DNA from 4 places in the Photobacterium kishitanii genome. Region 2 is predicted to be linked to each of the others. Evidence: predicted binding sites of a transcription regulator. Region 2 holds the regulator's gene; each other region holds the start of a gene.
What was found. Region 2 encodes CRP, which controls carbon source genes, mostly activating them, when cyclic AMP is high. Its sites were predicted from a motif close to TGTGANNNNNNTCACA; they were not measured.

Region 1: a site for CRP is predicted at 831-846, ahead of PPBDW_RS06280 (NupC/NupG family nucleoside CNT transporter). Genes of this name have one in related genera too.
Region 3: a site for CRP is predicted at 1,078-1,093, ahead of mlc (sugar metabolism global transcriptional regulator Mlc). Genes of this name have one in related genera too.
Region 4: a site for CRP is predicted at 1,197-1,212, ahead of PPBDW_RS12925 (NupC/NupG family nucleoside CNT transporter). Genes of this name have one in related genera too.

Annotation. Positions count from the first base shown of each region.
Region 1 is NZ_LN794352.1:1,317,822-1,320,033, reverse strand. Features, by position in the region: gene PPBDW_RS06285 (MltF family protein) at 1-433, shown strand, start outside; gene PPBDW_RS06280 (NupC/NupG family nucleoside CNT transporter) at 1,078-2,212, shown strand, end outside.
Region 2 is NZ_LN794352.1:305,914-308,125, reverse strand. Features, by position in the region: gene PPBDW_RS01620 (OsmC family protein) at 1-299, opposite strand, end outside; gene crp (cAMP-activated global transcriptional regulator CRP) at 682-1,314, shown strand; gene PPBDW_RS01610 (hypothetical protein) at 1,497-1,691, shown strand; gene PPBDW_RS01605 (DUF1338 domain-containing protein) at 1,762-2,212, opposite strand, start outside.
Region 3 is NZ_LN794352.1:2,084,766-2,086,977, reverse strand. Features, by position in the region: gene queE (7-carboxy-7-deazaguanine synthase QueE) at 235-903, opposite strand; gene mlc (sugar metabolism global transcriptional regulator Mlc) at 1,187-2,212, shown strand, end outside.
Region 4 is NZ_LN794352.1:2,767,999-2,770,210, reverse strand. Features, by position in the region: gene prfC (peptide chain release factor 3) at 1-167, opposite strand, end outside; gene PPBDW_RS12930 (TatD family hydrolase) at 336-1,139, shown strand; gene PPBDW_RS12925 (NupC/NupG family nucleoside CNT transporter) at 1,356-2,212, shown strand, end outside.

The sequences.
Region 1 (2,212 bases), 1.0 Mb from region 2:
AATCATGCAAATATTACCCAGTACTGCACGTGATCCTAATGTTGATATCCCTAACATTTATACCTCAACGAATAATATTCATGCTGGTATAAAATATATGCGTTACCTGCAAGATCAATATTTTAGTAGTGATGATATAGATTATGATAATAAAATCTATCTTTCATTAGCCGCTTATAATGCAGGCCCAGGAAATATTAATAAAATGCGTCGATATGCAAAAGAACAAGGCTATAACCCTGATGTTTGGTTTAATAATGTTGAACTTATTACTCGCAAACACATTGGGATACAGCCTATTGTCTATGTTAATAATATTAATCGTTACTTTATTGTTTATAAGCAAATAATGAAACTAAAACGCTTTCGCGATTCAGGTATTCGACCGTTTATTCCACCGTATCGATTTGATGCTTCAGTATTATTCAAATAACGACTATCACAGCAGTATCATATAAGTTATTAAAAGCATAACTTCACACTCAGTATTATATTATGCTTTTAAGTTAGGTGAAGATAAATGCTTCGTGCGACGATCTTGTTTCTGGAAATACCATAATTTACGGTTTTTAGATGACTTTTTCATTACGCTACCAATAAAAATATGAATAGAACAAATATCATCCTATTTTTTATCTTTAATGTAAATTACAGCTACTACTAATCAGCACTCACATTTCCAATATTAAATTGTAATATTAGTACTGTAAATCAATCCAACCCTGTGAAATAGCGCTATCACAATTTCAAACCCAACCCCTTAGTTACAACAAATATCACTCATAACCTACGATAATAATTAAACAAAATAGCTTAAAAACGACAATTAATGAGAATTAAGTCACAAAAACGTTCAGTTATAATAATTCACACAGACGATAAAAATCATTTTTTAACATTTTCAATAGTCAGATTCAAATAAATAGCAAGCGATTGCGTAAATTTGAGAAATTAGTTCTTGTCAATTACAAAAAAAACCACTGGATTAAAAGTGCGATATATATCACTTTATCTAAGAATGAAATCGTTCAGCATAACCGCATAAACAGATAATAATCACACTGAGCACAATCCAATATGGTCTATCTACACTTTATACTCGGGCTAGTCGTTATTGCAGTATTAGCTTTACTCGCCAGTAATGACCGAAAAAACATTAAATATCGATATATTATTCAACTGCTTATTATTGAATTAGCATTAGCTTACTTCCTACTTAATTCTTCAGCTGGTACAGGTATTGTTAAAGAGTTTGCTGATGCCTTTAATGGCTTGCTTGCATTTGCAGCAGAGGGTACTAATTTTGTGTTCGGTAATTTATCGAATAATAATGATTTTAACTTCTTCCTTAGTGTATTGATGCCAATTGTATTTATTTCTGCATTAATTGGTATTTTACAACATATAAAAGTATTGCCATATATCATCAAAGCTCTAGGCTTTTTACTCTCTAAAGTTAACGGTATGGGTAAACTAGAATCATTTAACGCGATCAGTGCATTAATGGTTGGACAGTCTGAAAACTTTATTACTTATAAGAATATTTTAGGCGGTATGTCTGAACGCCGTATGTATACCCTTGCAGCAACGGCAATGTCGACAGTTTCGATGTCTATCGTCGGCTCATACATGAAACTTATCGATCCTAAATATGTTGTAGCGGCATTGTTCCTTAACATGTTTAGCACCTTTATCATTCTTTCCATTATCAATCCTTATGATCATGAAGCTGAAATGGATATTGATGAGATGATGGCAGCAGAAAGTGGCGAAACATTAACTTTCTTTGAAATGCTAGGTGAATACATCTTAATGGGCTTTAAAGTTGCGGTTATTGTTGCAGCAATGCTTATTGGTTTCATTGCCTTAATCTCCATGATTAATGCTGGCTTTAGTGCTGCTTTTGGTATCAGTTTCCAAAACATAATCGGTTACTTGTTCTACCCTGTCGCATGGCTAATGGGCGTACCTGCTCATGAAGCATTACAAGCTGGTAGTATCATGGCGACCAAACTTGTTACTAATGAATTTGTTGCAATGATGGATCTACAAAAACAAATGGGTAGCTTATCAGCACACACTGTTGGTACTGTTTCTATCTTCCTTGTTTCATTCGCGAACTTTAGCTCTATTGGTATCATTGCCGGTGCAGTTAAAGGGGTAAACGAAGAAAAAGGTAATATGGTTGCTCGTTTTGGCTTACGTCTACTTT
Region 2 (2,212 bases):
AATTGAGGCGCTAAATCATGGCCACTAACCACGAAGTGTAAATTTGCATGAGTAAAAATACGTGGCGCTTGCTCACGACGCTCAGCAGAGATATTCACTTCACAGCCAGTGATCTGCTGTTGTAAATCTTGTAATCCACTCACAACATCAACCGAGCTACAACCACCAGCGGCCATTAACACTAATTCCATCGGACTTGGTGCTTTATCACCACCATTACCATCTAAAACAACACTATGGCCTGATGATGACTGACCAACAAAAGTCATATTTTCAACCCACTTTACTCGTGACTGCATCTCTATCTCCTTTGGCTATATTATTCAGATATTAACTCTATTTTTGTTGATAATCTCATCAATGTAAACGCTATTTATTCCGGCTAATGCTAATTACGTTGCATATTTAAACCACCCAAATTAACTAACAAACCCACATTAAAACTATGCTTTTGGTGACTAACTCACAACGATGTGATCATGTGCACACTTATCTCTCATAAATGAGCGAGTCAGCTAGATCAATATCAAGAAAAAACCCTAAAAAAAGGATACAATCTTAACAAGTTCAAGTTAGCTTGCAGCCCAGCAGCTGAGTGAATAACCCCGCCAGCAAACAGTTTTGTTGAGTTATCTTCACAGAACATATTGTTGGGCAACATATGCAGAGGAAGTTAGTAATATGGTTCCAGGTAAACCGCAGACAGATCCAACTTTAGAGTGGTTTCTTTCCCATTGTCACATTCACAAATATCCATCAAAGAGCACGTTAATTCACGCTGGTGAAAAAGCAGAAACTTTGTATTACATCGTGAAGGGTTCTGTTGCTGTATTAATCAAGGATGAAGAAGGTAAGGAAATGATCCTTTCTTACCTAAATCAGGGTGACTTTATTGGTGAACTCGGCTTGTTCGAAGAAGACCAAGAGCGTACAGCTTGGGTTCGTGCCAAAAGCCCTTGTGAAGTTGCAGAAATTTCATTTAAGAAATTCCGTCAGTTAATTCAAGTTAATCCAGATATTCTAATGCGTCTATCTGCTCAAATGGCATGTCGTTTACAAGTGACAAGTCAAAAAGTAGGTGATCTTGCATTCCTTGATGTAACAGGTCGTATTGCACAGACGTTACTTAATCTTGCAAAACAACCCGATGCAATGACACACCCAGATGGCATGCAAATTAAGATCACTCGTCAAGAAATTGGCCAGATCGTAGGTTGTTCTCGCGAAACAGTGGGTCGTATTTTAAAAATGCTTGAAGAGCAAAATCTTATTTCTGCTCACGGCAAAACAATCGTGGTTTACGGTACACGCTAATTATTAGTCGTACCTTAATCGCCGATGAAACCGCAGCTTATACCTGCGGTTTTTTTTGATCTCGACTATCTCTAAATAGCACCATAAAACAAACATTGACGGAGTTAGTATTACGGTTAAATTTTAATTTGTAATCACATTCATTCATGCTACATTTCGATTACAAATGGATTTCTTAATCAATGATGGTCAATATGGATATTGAACGCTTTTCTACTAACAGTTTCACCACCGTACCAGGGGTGTTAACTAACCAGCCCACAACCATTGAAATGACAGGGTTTAGCGATAGCCGTTGCTACCTTGAACAACAAACAGGATTACGTCGCTGCCCAGCGGATGAATCAGGCGTTTGGGGTTCACCACTAGATAACTAGCTAGCAATAACAGCACTGATGTAACTAAGTGCTGTTGTTATTACTGCCATTTTCACTATCAAGTACTCAGTTAACTATTGGTACTTTCAAATATTTTATCCGCCGAGGCAGTAACAAAGCCGCTATACAATTCACCATTCGGTTGTGGATAGCGTTTAGCAAACTCGTAAAATCCACCAGGGATCTTATAAACCCCATCTCGAAAACTAACCCCAACCTCATCAGCCATCGTTGCCGATTGCTCTAACATTACCGTCGCATCACCTTTTATGTCTCCGCCTGTCTGATTAATCACAAACTGGTTATGACGCAATAAATGGTTTACCTCTTCTAAACAAGTAAATTGCTCGAGCTGATTAATACTTACCGTAAAATGATTAGCACCAAAACCGTGCGCCGCAACCCAAGCTGCATACTCACTTTCAGCCGCTAAAAATTGATAGGTTGCAAAATCAAGTTGCCATGGACGACCGCCATAAACAAAATCAGGCTGGCGAAAATAATCATCATCGACCTGATCT
Region 3 (2,212 bases), 1.8 Mb from region 2:
CACTTTGGAATTAAAGTATTACGTGCTTAAAGATATCGTTGTATAAGTAATATTACCTTTCTTACGTCAAGCATCAAGCATTGATCTCATTAGATTGATAAATTGATGTGGGAAAGAGGTAATTTATACATGGGGTTGGTTAAGAAATGATCATTTTGGCAATGATAAGCAAACTAAGTCTTATCATTGCACTATTATTTGTTGAACTACATTATGGTGAGTAATGAGTTGGTGTTAAGCAATCGCTAAATATTTATGAGTTTGGATTGATAAACGCCAGTTACGGGTAATGCAAGTTGAAATGCATAATTCAGTTGCGCGTGGCTTTTGGCTGATAGGCTGCAAGGCGATAGTAACATCGTTACGTAATGTTGCCGTTGCTAGCAGAGCGTCTAATTGATCAATATCTTTATGAGTACCAACTGGGTGTTTAACTTCGTTAGCACGAGCTAAAGCAGATGTTAATACTGGCAATTTTGCTTTCATATTTATTTTTGGTGATACCGTAACCCAAGTATTATCACTGGCTAAGATCTCTGAAGTACCACTGGTCTCAATTTGACAATTAAAGCCTGCTGTCTCTAATGCAGCAGTGAGCGGACGTAGATCATAGATGCAAGGCTCACCACCAGTGATTACCACGTGTTTGGCTGTATAGCCTTGCTTTATTAATAGATCGACAACGCCATTAGCATCAAGTTGTGTCCAAAGTGGAGAGTCTTCTGTTTTTACCATGATGCGTTCAACGCTGACTAAATCTTCAGGTTCAGCTGCCCATGTTTGTTTAGTATCACACCATGAACAACCAACAGGGCAGACTTGTAAACGAACAAAAATAGCTGGGACGCCGGTGAATACACCTTCACCTTGAATGGTTTCGAAGACTTCATTTATTTTGTACACGTGGAACCTCGTATTCTCTTACTGCTACTCTTGTCATTACAATTTAGACATCATAATAAATGCCGTTTAGTAAAAGTACGTGCAGAGATTAAATTTGCTAGTCGAATTTATACTCGACGAAATGTCGATTTATTATTATGTCAGAAGCGAAAGCGGAAGTCTTTAAGGATTCCTCGTGACGCCTGTCACGTCCTGAGTACAAGACACTTCACAATTAGTTCGCAAAGTAAAAAAATTAGAAACTAAATGATATTTATCACTGTTTTCCCCTAGGAGTATCGACATGTACGTCGCTCAGCCAGGTCATATTGATCATATTAAAAGAAATAATGCCGGGAGCGTATATAAACTTATTGATCTCTACGGACCTATTTCGCGGATTGAATTATCTAAGCGTAGTCAATTAGCACCCGCAAGTATTACAAAAATCACCCGTGAATTAATCGAAGCGCATTTGATAAAAGAGACACAATATCAAGAATCTACTAGTCGAGGACGACCTGCAATAGGACTAGTTCCTGCTAATGAGGGTTGGCAGTTTTTATCAATCCGATTGGGCAGAGGCTATTTAACCATCGCCTTGCATTCATTGAGTGGTGATATATTAGTTGAAGAACGTCAAAATATTAAGCAATTAGAGCAAGATGATGTCGTTGCTAAATTATTGACTGAAATTAATGTTTTTTTTGCCAATCACGTCAGTGCTCTTGATCGTATTTCAGCAATTGCCGTTTCATTACCAGGGTTAGTGAATGCAGCTGAAGGTATTGTGTTACAGATGCCGCATTACACCATAAAAAACTTACCATTGAGTGATGTCATTCATCAGGCGACAGGGTTACCAGTATTTGTCGGCAATGATACTCGTTCATGGGCTTTAGCCGAAAAGTTGTTTGGTAATTCACGAGGTATATCAAATTCTATTTTAGTATCAGTGCATCACGGTGTTGGAGCGGGGATTATTTTAGATGATACTGTGCTTCAAGGCCGTACTGGTAATATTGGTGAGCTTGGACATATTCAGATTAAACCTTATGGTAAACGCTGTTTTTGCGGTAATCATGGATGTTTAGAGACGGTTGCGAGTTTATCTGCGGTATTGGAGCAAACATTAGTCCGTTTACAAGAAGGGCACACGTCGATATTAACAGCATCCAAATTGACCATTGAAGCCATTTGCGATGCTGCCGTTGCTGGCGATACTCTTGCTCGTCAAATTATTATTGATCTTGGGCATCACCTAGGCCAAGCGATAGCGATTATGGTGAATTTGTTTAATCCGCAACGGATCTTAATTGGGGGCGAATTA
Region 4 (2,212 bases), 2.5 Mb from region 2:
TTTGCATGCTGGTTAGAACCACGACCTTTTACTGTACCAGCTTTTTGGATCGCGTTTCCGAACAACAATACTTTTTCAGTAATGGTGGTTTTACCCGCATCGGGGTGGGAGATAATAGCGAAAGTACGACGTTTAGATACTTCGCCCTGAAACTGTGTTAGCGACATTAGCATGTTCTTTTTGAATGGAGTGCATTATCCGCTATTGTCGCTGATTTTACCCTTAGACTCAATCTAGCCGCAGTGAGAATTACCAACAAAGATAAAGAATGACGTGTTTGACGGTTAATTTGAGTAATATTAACCATAATACTTGCCCTAATAGAGACTCAAAGTATGTCCGTAGTAACTAATCATTCAGTCATAATAGATAGCCATTGCCATTTTGATTTCGCTCCGTTTGCAGAAAATCCGCACCAAGCGTGGACACAAGCACAGCAAGCTGGCGTTAAAGCGATGGTTATTCCTACGGTTGGTCGCAGTAATTGGCAGACAGTTTCTGCCTTATGTCAGCAATTCTCAGGCTTATATTATGGGTTGGGTATTCATCCTTTTTTTTACCACCAACATAGTTCTGAGGTTGTTGCTGAATTAACAGCACAGCTTGCTGAAGCAAAAGAAGATGATCGTTGTGTGGCTGTGGGAGAGTGTGGGTTAGATTTTGCAGTAGCTGGCGCTCAGCGAGAGCAACAACTTGAATGGTTACGAGCACAATTGCAATTAGCCAATAGCTATAAGCTACCTGTAATTTTGCATTGCCGTAAAGCTTTTCCTGAATTGGTGCAGTTACTTCGCCAACATCCACCCATGGCGGGAGGTGTTTATCATGGTTTCAGTGGCAGTTACCAGCAAGCTACTCAGCTTGTTGATCTTGGTATCAAAATTGGAGTTGGTGGCACAATTACCTATAGCCGAGCTCACAAAACGCGTACAACAGTCGCGAAATTGCCGTTATCAGCATTATTGTTGGAAACCGATGCACCTGATATGCCTGTCGCAGGTTATCAAGGTCAGCCGAATCGACCTGAGCGGTTAGTCGATATTGCGATGGTACTGGCTGAAATTAGAGCTGAGGATTATGCACAAGTCGCACAGGTCACAACCTTAACAACGGCTGAATTATTTCAAATAAAGCTGTGATTCTGCTGCCAAAGCCAAACGTTTGCGCTAACCGTTTACATTGCCATACCTCTTATGTGTGATTCCGATCACAATAGCGAATTCTAATACATCAAGTTTCCTCATAAACTGTGATCTTGGCATTACATCATCACCAACTCCATGAGTATAATGCGCCAACTCTTAAAGAGCCGAACTGTCAAGACGCCAAAACTTAACTATAGGATTCCATAAATCATGAGCCTGCTAATGAGCCTTGTTGGGATGGTGGTACTGCTACTAATTGCTGTACTACTTTCTGATAACCGTAAAGCGATCAATCTACGTACTGTTGGTGGCGCATTTGCTATCCAATTCCTGTTGGGTGCATTTGTACTCTATGTACCGGTAGGCCGTGATGTGCTGTATGGTATGTCACAAGCAGTTGCTAACGTTATTGCTTACGGTAATGACGGTATTAATTTCTTGTTCGGCGGCCTAACCTCAAACAAGATGTTTGAAGTGTTCGGTGGTGGCGGTTTCGTTTTCGCCTTGCGTGTTCTGCCAGTTATCGTGTTTTTCTCTGCTCTTATTAGTGTGTTGTACTACTTAGGTATCATGCAGGTTGTTATCAATATTCTTGGTGGCGGTCTACGTAAAGTACTGGGTACATCACATGCAGAATCAATGTCTGCAACAGCGAATATCTTTGTTGGTCAAACAGAAGCACCTTTAGTTATTCGTCCATTCGTACCTAAGATGACTCAATCTGAGCTATTTGCAGTAATGTGTGGTGGTTTGGCGTCAGTTGCTGGTGGTGTACTAGCAGGTTATGCACAAATGGGTGTACCACTAGAGTACTTGATTGCGGCGTCATTTATGGCAGCACCAGGTGGTCTACTATTCGCAAAAATCATCAAGCCAGAAACTGAGCAGCCAATTGAGCAGCTAGGCGACAATGTTGATGAAGCTGAAGAAAAACCAGCAAACATTTTTGATGCTGCAGCTGCAGGTGCATCATCAGGTATGCAACTAGCACTAAACGTTGGCGCAATGCTACTAGCGTTCATCGGTCTAATTGCACTAGTAAACGGTATGTTAGGTGGTATCGGCGG